DNA from 3 places in the Kitasatospora sp. NEAU-69 genome. Region 1 is predicted to be linked to each of the others. Evidence: riboswitches for the same ligand, from Rfam matches in the RefSeq annotation. Region 1 holds a riboswitch; each other region holds the start of a gene.
What was found. Region 1 has a riboswitch for cobalamin ahead of AC060L_RS21060 (CbtB domain-containing protein). Riboswitches for the same ligand answer to the same signal wherever they lie in the genome.

Region 2: linked by a shared signal. The riboswitch ahead of cobN (cobaltochelatase subunit CobN) and the one ahead of AC060L_RS21060 (CbtB domain-containing protein) in region 1 are both predicted to bind cobalamin.
Region 3: linked by a shared signal. The riboswitch ahead of AC060L_RS32505 (cobalamin biosynthesis protein) and the one ahead of AC060L_RS21060 (CbtB domain-containing protein) in region 1 are both predicted to bind cobalamin.

Annotation. Positions count from the first base shown of each region.
Region 1 covers NZ_JBWXUE010000017.1:122,503-128,296, reverse strand. The annotation lists gene AC060L_RS21080 (nSTAND1 domain-containing NTPase) at 1-677, opposite strand, end outside; gene AC060L_RS21075 (hypothetical protein) at 674-1,117, opposite strand; gene AC060L_RS21070 ((2Fe-2S)-binding protein) at 1,256-2,086, opposite strand; gene AC060L_RS21065 (CbtA family protein) at 2,083-2,967, opposite strand; gene AC060L_RS21060 (CbtB domain-containing protein) at 2,997-3,212, opposite strand; cobalamin riboswitch at 3,253-3,374, opposite strand; gene AC060L_RS21055 (dihydrofolate reductase family protein) at 3,519-4,163, shown strand; gene AC060L_RS21050 (pyridoxal phosphate-dependent aminotransferase) at 4,306-5,331, shown strand; gene AC060L_RS21045 (MurR/RpiR family transcriptional regulator) at 5,310-5,794, opposite strand, start outside.
Region 2 covers NZ_JBWXUE010000020.1:84,329-90,122, reverse strand. The annotation lists gene cobN (cobaltochelatase subunit CobN) at 1-3,035, opposite strand, end outside; cobalamin riboswitch at 3,147-3,293, opposite strand; gene AC060L_RS22835 (PDZ domain-containing protein) at 3,417-4,136, opposite strand; gene AC060L_RS22830 (hypothetical protein) at 4,360-5,691, shown strand; gene AC060L_RS22825 (precorrin-8X methylmutase) at 5,688-5,794, shown strand, end outside.
Region 3 covers NZ_JBWXUE010000041.1:39,356-45,149, reverse strand. The annotation lists gene AC060L_RS32520 (hypothetical protein) at 1-830, opposite strand, end outside; gene AC060L_RS32515 (alpha/beta hydrolase) at 1,165-2,289, opposite strand; gene AC060L_RS32510 (helix-turn-helix domain-containing protein) at 2,517-3,254, opposite strand; cobalamin riboswitch at 3,446-3,660, shown strand; gene AC060L_RS32505 (cobalamin biosynthesis protein) at 3,863-4,819, shown strand; gene AC060L_RS32500 (cobyric acid synthase) at 4,816-5,794, shown strand, end outside.

The DNA of each region.
Region 1 (5,794 bases):
GGCTGCTCCGCCAGGCGTTCCAGCGCGGTGACGAAGCGGTTGCGCTGCTCCTCGCCGGCCACCTGGGTGAAGAGCTCCTCGGCCTGGTCGACGATCACGAGCAGCCGGCCGGCCCGCTGCCGCTCCAGCGCGGTCCGGAGCCGGTCGCCGAGGGCCCGCGGGTCGTCGGCCAGCTCGCGTTCGACGTCGGCCGGGTCACCGTCGGTCAGCGCGGCCAGGTGCCTGGCGAGCGCGACCACCGGGTGGGCGCCCGGGGTGAACACCAGGCAGGGCCAGCGACGTGACCCCGGCAGCACCCCGCGGGCGAGTGCGGGCACCAGGCCCGCCTGCAGCAGCGAGGACTTGCCCGCGCCGGAGGCGGCCACCACCGCGACCGCACCGCCGTCCCGGAGGCACTCGTCGAGCCGGCCGGTCAGCCTGGCGAGGGTCCGGTCACGGCCGAAGAACCACTGGGCCTGCTCGGCGCCGAACGCGGTCATCCCGGGGTACGGGCACTCGTCACTGCTGTTGCTGCCGTCGCTGCTTCCGCTTCCGGACTCGACCCGGCGGACGCGGTGAATGCCGTCCCCGTAGTGCACATGCAGATCGCGGGCGGCGATGTGCTGGTCACCGGCGGCCATGTAGATGGTGCCGGAGCCGGATGCATAGGCCTCCAGCCGGATCGGAGGTTCGCTCACTGCCCGGTGATGTGCATGTCGCGGCCGGACATGAAGACCTTCGCGTGGTCCGAGGCGGTGGCCCGCATGGTCACCCGGCTCCCGCCCGTGCCGGACTCGTCCTCGGACTCGGCTTCGTCCCGGTTCAGTTCGGCCACCAGCTCACGCAGCTCCGCGGCGAGCGAGGGGTCGGCCCGCAGCGCGTCACGCAGCCGGGCCCGCCACTCAACGGCCAGCTCCTGCGCCACCTGCTCGTCCCCGGCCTCACGGGCCGCCAGCAGCTCCTCGCGGGTCTCGCTCAGCTGGGCCTCGACGGCCTCCGCCGCCTCGGGCTGCTGCCCGTGCCGGCGGCGCCACAGCGCCGTCACCGCGTTCTTGGCGTTCTCCCAGCCGTCGGTTGCCAGCCGACCCACCAGCGCGGTCGCCGCCGCCGATGCCAGTGCCACCAGTTCGGGATCCATCCCCGGTCCCCCGCCTTTGCAGACATGTCCGTTCGTCAACCCGGTGCCGCCATTCTGCTGGCCGACCCGATGCCCGAACAACTCCCCTGGTCATGACGGCAACCGGACAAGCCACGGGCCTGGCGGGCGCCGCCGGCGCTACGTGGGGCGGGCCCGGGTCCGGGCGGGTGAGGCGAGGACGCAGTCCCCGCACAGGCCGCCCGCGTGGTCCGGGGCGGCTCGGTAGATCAGGCAGCAGCTTCGGCGGCGGAAGGCGGTACCGTCGGCCGCCGTGCTGCCGGCGCCGCGCAGTGGCGGCTGCTCCAGCAGCAGGCCCGCGAACTCGCGTGCCCGTGGGCCAAGTTCGGGGGCCGTGCGGGCGATGGCGGCGGCCGCTCCGTTGACGGCCGAGGCGACGTTGCCCCAGAGGATGTGCGGCGAGACCGCGTAGGCGCCGGTGGCCTCCACCAGGTCGCGGATCGGCCCCTCCAGCAGTTCCGTGCCCAGCCGCGCGGCACGTTCGGCCGGGTCGGCCACCGGCGCAGCCGTCCGGTCGGGCAGGGACAGCGGGAACATCGAGCCGAGCGTCGGCTGCCATCTCGCCTCCCGCAGGCCGTACGGGAGCACGGCGCCCGTGAGCACGGCGACCGCGAAGGGCGGGGAGAGCAGCCGGGAGGCGAGGCCCAGTTGGGTCACCGAGGCGGCCACCCGCAGCTCGACGGCCTCGCCGGGCTGCCCACTGCCCGCGGCCAGGTAGCCGCGCACGGCGGTCACCCGGTCGCGCAACACCGAGGGGTCGTCGAGCAGTTCGCCCATGCTCCGCCAGGGCTCCTCGGCCGGGGTCGGGCCGTGCACCTCGAAGGCGAAGAAAGGCCCGAGGGCCGCGATCCTCTCCGGGATCGCGGCCCTGGGCTCCGGGTGCGTCGTGGCGGACGCCGTGGTGGACGCCGTGGTGGACGCCGTGGCAGGCCGACGCTCCGGCTCGGTCATGCCGCCGCGACCGGCTTCGGCTGGACCGGGGCGGGCGCCGGCGCGGGCGCCACAGCGGTCTCGGTGCGCGGGTTGAGCAGACGCTCCGCCATCGGCCCGAAGACGAGGCCGAGGCAGGCCCAGAGCAGCAACTGCGCGGCCACCGAGTAGAAGCGGAAGCTGAACAGCGTGTCGGCGGGGAACCCGGGATAGACGATGGTGCCCCTGGCGTCGGCCAGCGGCAGCGGCGTCTCCGTCGCGTGGTGCCCGAACTCGCTCACGTTGTCCGAGAGTTCACCGAGCGAGGGAAGCAGCGCCATGATCGTGCCGAGCACCAGCACGTAGCCGGCCCCGGCCAGCAGGGCGGCGTTCCAGTTGCCGAAGCGGGCCTGCAGGCGCTTGCCCAGCCAGACGGCGGCGACCAGGAAGACCACCGAGCAGAGCACCATGCCCAGGTACAGATTGCCCCGGTCGCGGATCGTGTCGGGGTGGCCGATCGACGGCGGGTTCGCCGGGTACTTGATGAACGGCACGAAGTACAGGCCGAGGAAGCCGCCGAGCGCCACCAGCATCGCCAGGGTGCGCGGCCGCAGCTTGCCGACCCGGCCCAGGCAGACGGTGTACGCGACCGCGAACAGCGCGCCCATCGCCATGCCGAAGAACACCATGCCGACGCCGATGCCGATGTTGGCCTGGACGGTGCGGCTGAAGATGTCGGGGCCGGCGTCGGCGACCGGCGCCCCGGCGGCCTTGTCCAGCGCCTCCTGCGCGGCGTCGCGGCCGCTCTCGTAGGCGATGGCCGCGTTGATCTGCGGTTCGGCGAAGATTCGTGCGAAAACGAACGCGAGCAGGCCGGCCACTGCGCCGGCGATCACGCCGCGCAGGATGAGTCTCTTTTCCATGTTCTTGGTTCTGTCCGTACTCCGGTTCGTCAGTGGCAGGGGAAGCCGAGGAAGTGCCGGGAGTCGTGCACGAACTCGTGGATGTGCATGTCCTTGCCGAAGACGGAGTAGGCGCCCTGGTCAACGCCGATGAAGTAGTACACCGCGAGGGCGATCAGCGCGGTGCCGACCAGCCAGAGAACCGCCCGCGACACCGGCATGACGACCGGGGTGGGAATGGCGGCAGGATTGGACAGACTGCTCACAGTTGGAGCCTCCTTCAGGGGATCGTGCGTCCCACAGGTGATTTGGAGCGCGGTGATGGCGTCGTATCTGACTGACGAACCGCCCGGGGGCCGTTCGCTCACAGTGGCGCGACCGTGCTGGAGTCTCACCAGCTTCCCTACGCCATCACTACCTGGGGAAGGTTAGGGCCCTGCCGATGAGCCGTCAATCGCCTCCGTTCGCAACCTTGGTCCGGGCAGGCACCGCCGTGGCGCGGGGCTCAATGTCGGTGGGCGCATTTAGGCTCGGTTTTGGCCATGGAGTCCGACGTGAGGGACGTGAGTGTCATGTCGCGTGTTCGAGTGCACAATTTCAGCGTGTCGCTGGACGGCTTCGCCGCCGGGGCGGGACAGGGGCTGGAGACCCCGTTCGGGCATGCCGGGACTCGGCTGGTCGAGTGGTTCTTCGAGACCCGCGCCTTCAACGAGATGAACGGCAAGGCCGGCGGCCGCAGCGGTGTCGACAGCGCCCTCGCCTCGACCTGGGGGCCCGGGATCGGGGCGGAGATCATGGGCCGCAACAAGTTCGGTCCGCAGCGCGGCCCGTGGACCGACGAGGAGTGGAAGGGCTGGTGGGGAGCGAACCCGCCGTTCCACACCCCGGTGTTCGTGCTGACGCACCACCCGCGCCCGCCCGTGGAGATGGAGGGCGGCACGGTCTTCCACTTCATCGACGCCACGCCGCAGGAGGCGCTGCGGCAGGCCCGCGAGGCCGCGGGCGGCCTCGATGTGCGGATCGGCGGGGGCGCGGCCACGGTCAGGCAGTTCCTCGCGGAGGACCTGGTCGACCACCTCCACGTCTCCCTGGTCCCGATCGTCCTCGGCCGCGGTGAGCGGCTGTGGGACGGACTGGAAGGGCTGGAGCAGCGGTTCCAGGTCGAGTCGGTGACGACACCCAGCGGCATCACCCATCTGACCTTCACCCGCCCGTAGCTCCGCCTCGGCGACGGATCGCGGTCACCCACACTGCCCTGCACTGCCCTTGTATGCAAATTTATTTGCATCTACTCTGGGCGGCGCAGGAGCTGTTGCATGGCTCCGGCTGATCTCTGTGGGGAGTGTGGGCTACGTGACGATGCATTCGGCGACCTTGGCCATCAACGAGACGCTCCAGGCCCGCCGGGCCGCGGGGCAGAAGGTGCTGCACCTGGGGTTCGGCGAGGCAGGCCTGCCGGTGCCGGATTCGGTTGCCGAGGTGCTCGCCGGTGCGGCCGGACGCAACGGCTACGGGCCGGTGGTCGGATCCTTGGCTGCTCGGGAGGCCGCGGCCGGCTGGTTCTCCCGGCGAGGCCTGCCGACCCGTCCCGACCAGGTGATCTTCGCGCCGGGCAGCAAGCCGTTGCTGTTCGCTCTGCTCCTGGCGCTGCCCGGGGACGTCGTGCTGCCGTGCCCGTCATGGGTGAGCTACGCGGCCCAGGCGTCGCTGGCGGCGAAGCGGACCATCGGGGTTCCGATCCCGGCCGAGGCCGGCGGCGTGCCGGATCCGCAGCTGCTGGAACAGGCTCTGGAGGAGGCGCGGGCGACCGGTGCCCGGCCGGGAATTCTCGTGCTGACCGTGCCCGACAACCCGACCGGCACGGTGGCGCGCGTGGAGCACGTGCGCGAGGTGTGCGCGATCGCCGAGAGGTGGGGGCTGGCGGTGATCGCGGACGAGATCTACGCCGACCTCGTCCATGACGGCCGGATGCCGCACGCCACGGATTTCCTGCCGCAGCGCACGGTGGTGACCACCGGGCTGAGCAAGTCGATGGCCCTGGGCGGCTGGCGGATCGGCATGGCCCGAGTGCCTCAGGGTGCCTGGGGGCAGAGCCTGATGGGCGACCTGGTCGGGGTGGCCAGTGAGATCTGGTCGAGCCTGGCCGCGCCCATGCAGGCGGTGGCCGCTCATGTGCTGCAGGACCCGGCGGAGCTGGTGACCCACGTCGCGCGGTCACGGGTGGCGACCAGCCTGCTGTACGGGGAGTCGGTCGCCGAGCGCCGGCAGGCGCTGGACAGCGACGACCCGGCGTCCCTGCCGTGGATAGCGTCCTCGCTGGAGCACCTGCGCGGCGCGCTGAGCAGCCTGCCCCAGCCCGCCTTTCACTCCTCCCGGGCTTCGTAGACGGAGAACGTTTCGAGCAACTCCTCTTCCCGAAGCAGGGTGGAGCGGGCCTCGTGCCCGCGGGCTTGGGCCACTCCGGTGGCCAGCGCCTGGACGAGGGAGGTGAAGGCGGTCAGCGACCTCAGCACGAACGGCCCGGCGGCGTCGATGTAGAACGCCTGATCGGCCGTGGTGGCCAGGGGCGAGGACGGGTTGTCGGTCAGCGCCAGGCACCAGGCGCCGCGGGAGCGCGCCCATGCTGCGGCCTTGACCGTCTCGGCGCTGTAGCGGTGGATGGAGATCGCCACGAAGCAGTCGCCCTCCTGAACGCGGCGGAGCTCGTCGGTCAGGCTGCCGGCGGCGCCCGTGACGGTGTGCACGTCCTCACGGAGCATGCGCAGGAGGTAGCCCAGCAGGTAGCCGGGCGCATGGCACTTGCGCAGTCCCATCACGTGGACCCGCGGGCTGTCGGCGAGGGCCTTGA
Region 2 (5,794 bases), on a different contig from region 1:
CCGCGCCCGTACGCGTAGCCGCCCCAGACCGTGTAGACCTCGGCGAGGTCGGCGTCGGTGCGCCAGTCGCGGCTGTCGATCAGCTGCAGCAGGCCGGCGCCGTAGGTGCCCGGGCGCGAGCCGAACACCCGGACCGTGGCCCGGCGTTCGTCGCCGTGCTCGGCCAGGTCGGCCTGCACGTGGGCGCGGACGAAGTTGTCCTCGGGCGCCTCGTCCTGCGCGGCGGCCAGGCGCACCGCGTCGTCCAGCAGCGCGACCACGTGCGGGAACGCGTCCCGGAAGAAGCCGGAGATGCGCAGCGTCACGTCGATCCGGGGGCGGCCGAGCTCGGCGGCGTCGATCGTCTCCAGGCCGGTCACCCGGCGCGAGGCGTCGTCCCAGACCGGGCGGATGCCGAGCAGCGCGAAGGCCTCGGCGATGTCGTCGCCGGCGGTGCGCATCGCGCTGGTGCCCCAGAGCGAGAGGCCGACCGAGGGCGGGAACGCGCCGTCGTTGTCGGCCTGGTAGCGCTCGACCAGCGAGGCGGCCAGCGCCTGCCCGGTCTCCCAGGCGAGCCGGCTGGGCACCGCCTTCGGGTCCACCGAGTAGAAGTTGCGGCCGGTCGGCAGCACGTTGACCAGCCCGCGCAGCGGCGAGCCGGACGGGCCGGCCGGCACGAAGCCGCCCTTCAGCGCGTGCACCACGGCGTCCAGCTCGTCCACCGTGGCCGCCAGCCGGGGGACGACCTGGCGGGCCGCGAAGTCCAGCACCTCGGCGACGGCGGGCGCCAGGCCCTCGGCCACCTTCGCGACGGTCACCTTCGCGACGGCCTCTGGCGCCCAGTCGGCCGCCTCCATCGCCTCGACCAGCTCGCGCGCCTTCGCCTCGGCCGCGTCGGTGGCGCCGAGCGTCAGCGCGGCCTCGTCCAGCCCGAGCGCCTCGCGCAGGCCGGGCAGCGCGCTGACGCCGCCCCAGATCTGCCGGGCGCGCAGGATCGCCAGCACCAGGTTGACCCGGTCGGTGCCGGCCGGCGCCTGGCCGAGCACGTGCAGTCCGTCGCGGATCTGCGCGTCCTTGACCTCGCAGAGCCAGCCGTCGACGTGCAGCAGGAAGTCGTCGAAGCCGTCGTCCTCGGGCCGCTCGTCGAGGCCGAGGTCGTGGTCGAGCCGGGCGGCCTGGATCAGCGTCCAGATCTGCGCGCGGACGGCGGGCAGCTTCGCCGGGTCCATCGCGGCGATGTTGGCGTGCTCGTCGAGCAGTTGCTCCAGCCGGGCGATGTCGCCGTAGCTCTCGGCGCGGGCCATCGGCGGGACCAGGTGGTCCACCAGGGTCGCGTGCGCCCGGCGCTTGGCCTGGGTGCCCTCGCCCGGGTCGTTGACCAGGAACGGGTAGATCAGCGGCAGGTCGCCGAGCGCGGCGTCCGGGCCGCAGTCGGCGGAGAGCGCGGCGGTCTTGCCGGGCAGCCACTCCAGGTTGCCGTGCTTGCCGAGGTGCACCACCGCGTCGGCGCCGAAGCCGCCGTCGGCCTGGGCGGCCGCGATCCAGCGGTAGGCGGCCAGGTAGTGGTGCGAGGGCGGCAGGTCCGGGTCGTGGTAGATGGCGACCGGGTTGGCGCCGAAGCCGCGCGGCGGCTGGACCAGCACGAGCAGGTTGCCGGCCCGCATCGCGGCGAGCACGATGTCGCCGTCCGGGTTCTGGCTGCGGTCCACGTACAGCTCGCCCGGGGCCGGGCCCCAGTGCTCCTCGACGTCGCCGCGCAGGCCCTCGGGCAGCGTCGCGTACCAGCGGCGGTAGTCGGCGGCCGGGATCCGGACGGGGTTGCGGGCCAGCTGGTCCTCGGTGAGCCAGTCCTGGTCGTAACCGCCGGCCTCGATCAGCGCCTTGATCAGCGCGTCGCCCTCGTGCTCGCCCTCCACCGGCTCCATGCCGGGGAAGCCCTCGCCGAGGTCCCAGCCCTCGTCGCGCAGGCGGCGCAGCAGGCGGGCCGCGCTCGCGGGGGTGTCCAGGCCCACCGCGTTGCCGACCCGGGCGTGCTTGGTCGGGTACGCGGACAGCACCAGCGCCAACCGCCGCTCGGCGGCCGGGATGTGCCGCAGCCTGGCGTGCCGCACCGCGATCCCGGCGACCCGGGCGGCGCGCTCGGGGTCGGCCGCGTAGACCGTCAGGCCGTCCTCGTCGAGCTCCTTGAAGGAGAACGGGACGGTGATCAGCCGGCCGTCGAACTCCGGGACGGCGACCTGGGTCGCGGTGTCCAGCGGGGAGAGGCCGTCGTCGCTGGACTCCCACTGCTCGCGCGACCAGGTCAGGCAGAGCGCCTGCAGGATCGGCCGGTCGAGCGCGGCCAGTGCGCCGGCGTCCCAGGCCTCCTCGTCGCCGCCGGCCTGTGCCTCGGCGGGGCGGGTGCCGCCGGCGGCCAGCACGGTGGTCACGATCGCGTCGGCGGCGCCGAGTTCGGCGAGCAGCTCGGCGGGCGCGCCGCGCAGCGAGGAGCAGTAGAACGGGCGGGCCTGGCCGCCGGCGTCCTCGATCGCCGCGCAGAGCGTGTCCACGAACGCGGTGTTGCCGCTCATGTGGTGCGCGCGGTAGTAGAGGACCGCGACGGACGGGCCCTCGGTGCGGCGCGGCGTGCGCTCCAGCGGACCCCAGTCGGGCGCCGAGGCGGGCGGCGCGAAGCCGTGGCCGGTGAGCAGCACGGTGTCGGAGAGGAAGGCGGCGAGCTCGGCCAGGTTCGCCGGGCCGCCGTGCGCGAGGTAGGCGTGCGCCTCGGCGGCGAGGCCGGCCGGGACGGTGGACAGCTCCATCAGCTGCGCGTCCGGGGCCTGCTCACCGCTCAGCACGATCACCGGGCGTGGGCCGGCCAGCAGCGCGTCCAGGCCCTCCTGCCAGGCGCGGCGGCCGCCGAGCAGCCGGACCACCACCAGGTCGGTGCCCTCGACCAGCGCGGGCAGGTCCTCGGGGGCGAGCCGGGCCGGGTTGCCGAGCCGGTACGGGACCGGGCCGGCGGACGCGCGGGCGGAGAGCAGGTCGGTGTCGGAGGTCGACAGGAGCAGGATCACGCGGCGGCCCTCCCGGCGCGGTGGGCGGTCACGGGCATGGCGATGCACATTCGGCGGGCCTTCCTCGGGGTCCGCGCCCCGATGGGAGTGCCCCCGGCCACAGGCTGGGGGCGCGTGAAGGGACGGCCGGGAGTTCCTGGCTGCCACGGCCGCTGAGCCGTGGTCACAGTGGCGGGACCGCACCGGCTTCGCACCGGTTTCCTCCCCGCGCCGTCACTGGCGTGCACGGGCCGACGGCCCGTCCGGCGACATCTTAGACCGACCGGTAAATGGTGGGTGGGCGGGCGTGCTGCCATGCGCACGGGCCGGGACGCGCGGCCCGCCGTGGCGCACGTCCCGGCCCGGGGGCCTGTCGTCGGGCGGATCACCGCCGGGTGTGGGCTACTTCCAGGTGAGGCCCTTGCCCAGGGTGAACGGGTCGCCCCAGTACTCGGCTCCGGTGACCTTCGTGGAGGCCGACGGGGCGAGCGCGACCGCGCAGCTCGTCGCGGTCTGGCCGGTGGTGAAGCCGCTCGGCAGCGAGTTGTTCGGGCACTTGTCGAACTGGCCGATCATCATCAGGTCCTGGGCCTCGGTGCCGTCCGGCAGCAGCCCCTTGATCTGGGTCACGCTGGAGAAGGACAGGTCGGTGCTGCCGGTGTTCTTGACCGAGAAGTGGATGTAGTACGGGACCTTGCCGGCCGCCTGGTCACCGAGCTTGAGCGCGGTGAGGTCGGCCGGGCTGCCGGCCTCGATCGAGGTGACGGTCAGCGCGATGGTGCCCTTCGTGCTGCCGTAGGTGAACGGGAACTGGGCCGGCTGGCCGATCTTGAAGGTCTGGCCGGCCTTGGCGTCCGTGCCGCTTCCGCCGGTCGCGGCGCCGGTGCCGCCGGCGCTCTTGCTTGCCGCCGGGCTGGTCGGCGCGCCGGTCGGCGCCGCCGCACCGGTCGGTGCGAGCGGCGATGCTGCGGCGGACTTGCTCGGTGCGGCTGCGGCTGCGGACGTGCCGGCCGTGCTCGGTCCGGTGGTCTCGTCGGGCCCGCAGGCGGTCATGGCCAGCGAGCCGATCGCGGCCAGCGTGACGAATCCGAGCATGGTTGTGCGTGCGCCGAATGCGCTCATGTCGTGCTCCCCCGTTGTTCAGCGGATCACCACGCGGTGATCGTGTGACGGCCGCCCTCTGATGGCGCGGCAGCGAACGACCGTACCAGTCCCGTCTGTCCCTTCTGTCACTTGTGACCCCGCTGTAGCAGCAGTGGTACGCAGTCGGGTCATGTCGCTGGAGACGCGGATCACGCTTCTTGCGGGGCATACGTCCGGTCGGATCATCGGTATGCTCGCGGCCATGTCACCCTCACCCGCCTCCTCCGAGCCTGCCCCCGTCCGGGCTGGTCGGGGGCGTGACGACGCCTGCCCGGGCGCGCTGCGGCTGCATGCCGCCGACGACGGGGCGCTGGCCCGGGTCCGGGTGCCCGGCGGTCTGCTGGCGGCGGATCAGGCGCTCGCGCTGGCCCGCGCCGCCGAGCAGCTCGGGGACGGCTCGCTGGAGACCACCTCGCGTGGCAACGTGCAGCTGCGCGGGCTGCCGGCCGACGCGGGCGCGGAGCTCGCGGCCCGGCTGCGCGCGGTCGGGCTGCTGCCGTCCGATGCGCACGAGCGGGTGCGCAACATCGTCGCCTCGCCGCTCGCCGGCCTCGACGGCGGCCGCGACCTGACGGCCTGGGTGCGTGAGCTGGACGCGTTGATCTGCGACTCGGTGACCGCCCGTGAGCTCTCCGGACGGTTCCTCTTCGCGCTGGACGACGGGCGCGGTGACGTCGCGTCACTGGACGCCGATGTGACCTTGATCGCTGCCACCGACGGCGCTGCCACCGACGGTGCTGCTGCCGCCGCGCCGACCGACGGCGCCGGTGCGCTGCTGCGGCTCGGCCGCGCCGACTGGTGCGCTCCGGTGGCCGGACCGGCGGACGCGCTCGCGGCGGCCGAGGAGTTCGTCCGGCTGCGCAGTGGCGGCTGGCGGATCCGCGAGGCCGACCCGACCGGCGCCGTGCTGGCCGAGCGGCTCGGCCTGAGCCGCCGGCCGCTGCCGGCGCAGCCGGGCCGTCGTCCCGAGGTCGGGGTCCTCACGGGTGCGCCCGGACAGGCCCTGGTTGTCGGACTGCGGTTCGGCCGGGCGAGCGCCGAGCAGTGGCGGGCCCTGGTCGCGGCGAGCTCCGGCGGGCTGCGGGTCACCCCGTGGCGCGGTGTGGTGCTGCCGGGTGCGGCGCCCGCCGAACTGCCACGGCTGGCCGCCGCCGGCCTGCGCACCGACCCCGGCTCGCCGTGGGAGCAGGCCACCGCCTGCACCGGTGCGCCCGGTTGCGCGAAGTCGCTCGCCGACGTGCGCACCGACGCGGCCGCCGCACTGGACGCCGCCCCGTCGACCGCCACCCACCGGGATCAGCAGGGCCACCGGGGCCGGCAGGACGACCGGGAGCCGCCGCTGCTCCCGGTGCACTGGTCGGGCTGCGAGCGCCGCTGCGGCCACCCGGCCGGCCCGTACGTCGACGTCCTCGCGACCACCGGCGGCTACCGGGTACACCGGACCGGTGGCGGCGCGCAGCCGGCCGACAGCGCAGCAGAAGTGCCGAACCAAGAGATGGCAGCGGCCGTCGCCGCCGCCCGGAGGACCACGTGATCGAGTACGAGAAGGACGGCGCGGCGATCTACCGCGAGTCCTTTGCCACCATCCGCGCCGAGGCTGACCTGGCCGGTCTGCCGGCCGACGTCTCCCAGGTCGC
Region 3 (5,794 bases), on a different contig from region 1:
GCCGCCAGGCCGTCCAGCATCCAGTCCAGGACGGCGGCCATGTCGGCCGGCGCGGGCGGGGTGTCGATCTGCGGCTCGCGGCAGGTGCCGCGCACGGCCGAGACGGCGGAGGCCGCGTGCGGCACCGGCGACAGCGTCGCGAAGCCCGTACCGGCGCCGTGGCGGCGCTCGTCCAGGCCGCGCCGGAGCAGCTCCATCAGCTCGCTCTCGGCGACCGGACCGTCCACCAGGTGCAGGAACGAGAGCAGCTGCGGCGCCTGGTCGACGGCCTGGCCGGCCAGCACCGCGAAGACGCCGCGCAGCGCGGCGGGCGGCACCGGGGCGAGCAGCGTCCAGGCGTCGAAGAGTGCGGACCAGCCGCGCAGCACGGCCTCGTCGTCGTGCTCCCAGGCGTGCAGCCGCCAGCCGGGGCCGGCACCGCCGTCCCGCGGCTCGACGAGGCCGACCAGCAGGGCCTGGCCCCAGGCCTTGGCGGCGGCGCCCACCGTGACGGCCAGCGCGCGGCCGGCCGCGCGGGCGTCGTCGGGGAGCAGTTCGCCGCGCTTGTCCACCGCCGAGAGTTCGCCGGCCCAGCGGGCGATCCGCACGGCGTCGGCGAGCATCCGGCGGGCCAGCGGGGCCAGCTCGGCCGGTGCCGGCTGCCCCTCGGGCACCGGGACGCGGCCGCGGCCGGGGGCCGGCTTCGGGGTACGCCGCCGGGGTACGGCGGGACGGCCCGGCTGCGCGCTGTCGGCGCGGCGGGCCGTTCCGGGTAGACGGGTCACCGTCGCGCCGGTACCCATGGTCGGCGGGAGCGGGGCATCACGGTCGCGCGGGTTCCGAGACGTCACGCCGTGCAGTCTTCCCCGTCTGCGGGGCTTCTGTCACATCGAGTTCGGCGCGTCTTCTACAGCGTTGGGTGGACGGGCGGGCGGAGTTGGGGCAAGAGAGCCCAAACCGGGCCGTTGATCGACTGGTGACCTGTGCACGACAGTAGTGGGGGGCACGGTGCGTGGTCAAGGAGTGACCGAACGGGGTGACCGCCGGGTGGTGCCGGATCGGCCCGGAGGTACTGCGTTAAGTCGTGTTCGACTGCGGACGACCGCGAGCGGCGGCGGGCGGCGGCCGCCCGGTGGTCGGTCAGAGCAGCGGGGTTCAGAGCAGCAGGGTTCAGAGCAGCAGGGCTCAGAGCAGCGGGGTCAGGAAGCGCCGCAGCGTCTCCTCGTAGCCGTGCGGGTCGGCGTTCCAGAGCGCGGCGTGCCCGGCCCCGGGGACCGGGTGCAGGCTCACCAGGTCGCTGCGGCGCTCGGCCAGCCTGCTCGCCGCCTCGTACGGCGCGACGCCGTCCTGCGGGCTGTGCAGCAGCAGCACGGGGGCGGCCAGGTCGGTGCCGTCGGCGAGCCGCGCGAAGCCGGCCACGTCCACGCCGGTGCGGCCCTCGGCCGCCAGCGCGCCGAGCCCGGTCAGCGCGGTCGGCACGCCGGCCCGGGCGGCCAGCCCGCGCACCGAGGCGTCCCAGTCCAGCACCGGCGAATCGAGGATCAGCCCGGCGATCGAGTCGCGGTAGTCCGAGCGGGCCGCGGTCTGCAGCACCGTCGCGGCGCCGACCGACCAGCCGTACAGCACGATCCGGCCGGCGCCGGCGTGCTTGGCGAACCGGATCGCCGCCTCGACGTCGTTCCACTCGGTCTCGCCGAAGTGGCCGAGCCCGTCGGGGGCCGGCGGCGCGCCCTGGTCGCCGCGGCAGCTGATCACCAGCGCGGGCAGCTGGAGCCGCTTGAGCAGCGGCAGCGCCGGGAGCGCCTGCTGGCGGTCGGCGAACCGGCCGTGCACCGCGATCACCCAGGTGCCGCGGATCGCCGGCACGTACCAGGCGGGCAGCGTGCCGAGCTCGCCGTCCACGAGCACGTCGAGGTAGTCCAGCCCGCAGGCCGAGCCGGGGTCGCCGCGCAGCACCCGCGGGCTCAGCTCGACCTCGGTGCCCGTGCTCGGCGCGGTGCCGGCGATCTGCTCCAGGCGCCGGGTGACGGTCTGCGGGGCGGTGCGCAGCACCTCGCCGACCACGGCGTGGCCGCCGGGCCAGTCCAGCGCGTAACGGCCGCGCCGGCCGCTGGCCGGGGTGCGGGTCAGCGTCACCTCCCGGGCGGCGATCTCGTGCACCCGCAGCGGCGGCTCGTCCTGGCCGGGCTCGGTGCCCTCGGCCCCGGTCCGCAGGGCGAGGTCGGACACCCGGCGGCCGACGATCACGACGACGGCGCCCGCTGCGACGGCGACCGCGGTGGCCGCGACGGCGGCGGTTCCCCAACGCATGGCTCTCCCCTGGGTTGTGGCGGCGCCCCACGCCGGGACGGCACGGAACGACCCCAGTTCACCCCGGGACGCCGCGCCGGGCCACCGGAAGGCAGCCGTCCGGGGCGGGTGGGCTGGTCCGGGACCACGGAACGTCAAGTCCACCGCCCCGGGCCCGGCACGCCCCGAATCCGGCACGCCCCAATCCCGGCACGACCCGGCCCCGGCACGACCCGGCCCCGGCGCGGTCAGACCGGCAGGCCGCCGGTGTCCGCGTTCGCCAGCAGCGCCCAGAACCGCTCCACCGGCGCCCCGGTGCTCACCGCCGCCTCCACGGTCGCCGGGCCGGCCGCTCCCGCCGCTCCCGTCCCGCCCCAGGTCGAGGCGCCCCAGTGCGAGGAGCCCGCCTGGGACTCGCCGTGCAGCGCCGCCAGCACCTGGGAGAGCACCGGCTTCGCCACCGGCACCAGCCGGCCGACCGCCTTCAGCTGCGCCTGCCAGCGCCCGTCCACCGCCTGACGCAGCCGCAGCTCCAGCTCGGCGGCCCGGTCGGTCACCCGCACCAGGTCGCGCAGCGTCAGGCCGAGCTCCTCGATCAGCGCGGCGGTCTCGGTCTCGTCCCCGGTCCAACGGCCGGTCAGCTCGGCGGTGACGTACGTGCGCACGCCGATCCCGATCCGCGCTGCCGCCTGCTCCTGGCTCAGCTCGCGGGCCACCCGGAAGTCGCGCAGGCTCGCCGGGGCGGCGCCCATCAGCTGCGCCACCGGGCACCACAGCGCGCGGGCCAGCGCGATCAGCTCCACCTCGTCGGGGCGCAGCTCGCCCGCCTCCCAGCTGAGCAGATGGCCCGCCAGCAGCCGGACGCCGTTCGCCGCCATCCCCGCCACCACCTGGTCCGGGGTGAGCCCGAGGGCGGCCCGGTGCGTCCGGGCGGCCTGCGGGGAGAACGGGACCGGGGCGGGGACCGGCAGCCTGGTTCTTCGCATGCCCCGACGCTAGGCGCCCGGGCATGGCCCGCCCCACCCGCCGAATGCACGAAGCCGGAGCACCGGCCCCGCAAGGGTGTTGGACGATTCGCTGAGGCCACCCCGCCGAGCAGCGCGGTTACTCGGAGGTAGTGACGGTTTCGCCGGCCCGCCCCCGGTGTGATCCACCAGGCCGGGGTCCGGTTGACGCCCGGTTCCGGCACGTGGTGGGATCCTTGGGCCATACGGAGGCAAGGAGAGGAAGCCGGTGCGAATCCGGCGCGGTCCCGCCACTGTCACCGGGGAGCACGCTCGAAACCATGGTCACGGCCCGCTGCTGACGGCGAGACCGGCCGGCCCCGCCGGCGGGGCCCGAGGGTGTGTCGGCCCCGGGAGCCAGGAGACTCTCGCCCCCGGTTCGTCGATCCAGGGCGCGGACCCTGAGTGAGGACACAGCCAGTCATGCAGCCTGCCCCGACACCTCTGCGCGATGCGCACCCCTGCTCGGCGCATCCTTGCCCAGCGCTCCCCTGCTCTGCGCCCCCTTGCCCAGTGCTCCCCTGCTCCGCGCACCCCTGCGCTGCCCGGTGAGCCGCACCGACCTGACGGCACTCGACTACGCGGCGGGCATGGTGGCCGGCTACGCCGCCGATGCGCGCTTCGGCGACCCGCGCCGCGGCCACCCGGTGGCCGGCTTCGGCACCGCCGCCGCCCGGCTGGAGCGGGTGCTGTGGCGCGACCACCGCGGCGCCGGCGCGCTGCACACCGCGCTCTGCGTGGGCGCGGTGGCGGCCGGCGCAGCCGGACTGGAGTTTGGACTGGAACGGCTGCTGCCGGGCCGGACCGCCCGCTCCGCCCGCTCCGTCGGCGCCGCACTCGCCGGCTGGACCGTGCTCGGCGGCAGCTCGCTCACCCGCGAGGCCCGGACCATCGGCGCCTCGCTCGCGGCCGGCGACCTCGAAGCGGCCCGGCAGCGGCTGCCGCACCTGTGCGGGCGCGACCCGAGCGCGCTCGACGAGCCGCAGATCGCCCGGGCGGTGGTCGAGTCGGTGGCCGAGAACACCGCCGACGCCGTGGTCAACGCGCTGGTCTGGGGTGCGCTCGCGGGCGCCCCTGGGCTGCTCGCGTTCCGCGCCGTCAACACGCTGGACGCGATGGTGGGGCACAAGTCGGTGAAGTACCAGCGGTTCGGCTGGGCCGCCGCCCGGCTGGACGACGTGGCCGGCTGGCCCGGCGCCCGGCTGACCGCGCTGCTCACGGTCGCGGCGGCGGACTCCGCCGCCGCCCGCCGCACCGCGCTGCGGGTCTGGCGGCGGGACGGCTCCGCGCACCCGAGCCCGAACGCCGGCCAGGCCGAGTCGGCCTTCGCCGGCGCGCTCGGCGTGCGCCTCGGCGGTCCGCTGCGCTACGGCGAGAGGGTCGAGCAGCGGCCGGTGCTGGGCGCCGAGCTGCGCCCGGTCGCCGTCTCGGACATCGAACGGGCCTGCCGGCTCTCCCGGCGGGTCGGGCTGCTGGCGCTGGGCACGACGGTCGCGGCGCGCGTCCTGATGCTCCGTCGCCGTGCTGTGAGGGGGAGGAAGATATGAGCAACGCACTGCTGGTCGCCGGCACCACGTCGGACGCCGGCAAGAGCGTGGTGACGGCCGGCATCTGCCGCTGGCTGGTCCGCCAGGGCGTCAGCGTCGCGCCGTTCAAGGCGCAGAACATGTCGCTCAACTCGATGGTCACCATGGACGGCGCGGAGATCGGCCGGGCCCAGGTGATGCAGGCCCAGGCCGCCCGGGTGGAGCCCGAGGCCGCGATGAACCCGGTGCTGCTCAAGCCCGGCGCGGACGGGCGCAGCCAGGTGGTGCTGCTCGGCCGGCCGATCGCCGAGGTCGGCGCGCTGGACTACCGCGAGCGCAAGCCGTACCTGCTGGAGCGCTCGCTGGAGTGCCTGGCCGACCTGCGCCGCCGGTTCGACGTGGTGGTCTGCGAGGGCGCCGGCTCGCCCGCCGAGATCAACCTGCGCGACCGCGACATCGCGAACATGGGCCTGGCCCGGGCCGCCGAGCTGCCGGTCGTGGTGGTCGGCGACATCGACCGCGGCGGCGTCTTCGCCGCGATGTACGGCACGCTCGCGCTGCTCGACGCCGAGGACCAGCGGCTGGTCGCCGGCTGGCTGGTGAACAAGTTCCGCGGCGACGTGCGGCTGCTCAAGCCCGGCCTGGACATGCTGCACGAGCTGACCGGCCGTCCGGTGCTCGGCACGCTGCCGATGCTGCCGGGCCTGTGGCTGGACGCCGAGGACTCGCTCGACCTGTCCGCCGTGGTCGACCGCAGCTCGGCCGGGCCGGTCGGCGCCGACGTGCTGCGGGTGGCCGTGCTGCGGTTCCCGCGGCTGTCCAACTTCACCGACCTGGACGCGCTGGCCCAGGAGCCCGGGGTGCTGGTCCGCTGGGCCACCCGCCCCGAGGAACTGGCCGACGCCGACCTGGTGGTGCTGCCCGGCACCCGGGCGACCGTCGCCGACCTGGCCTGGCTGCGCGAGCGCGGCCTGGAGCAGCCGCTGCGCCGGCGGG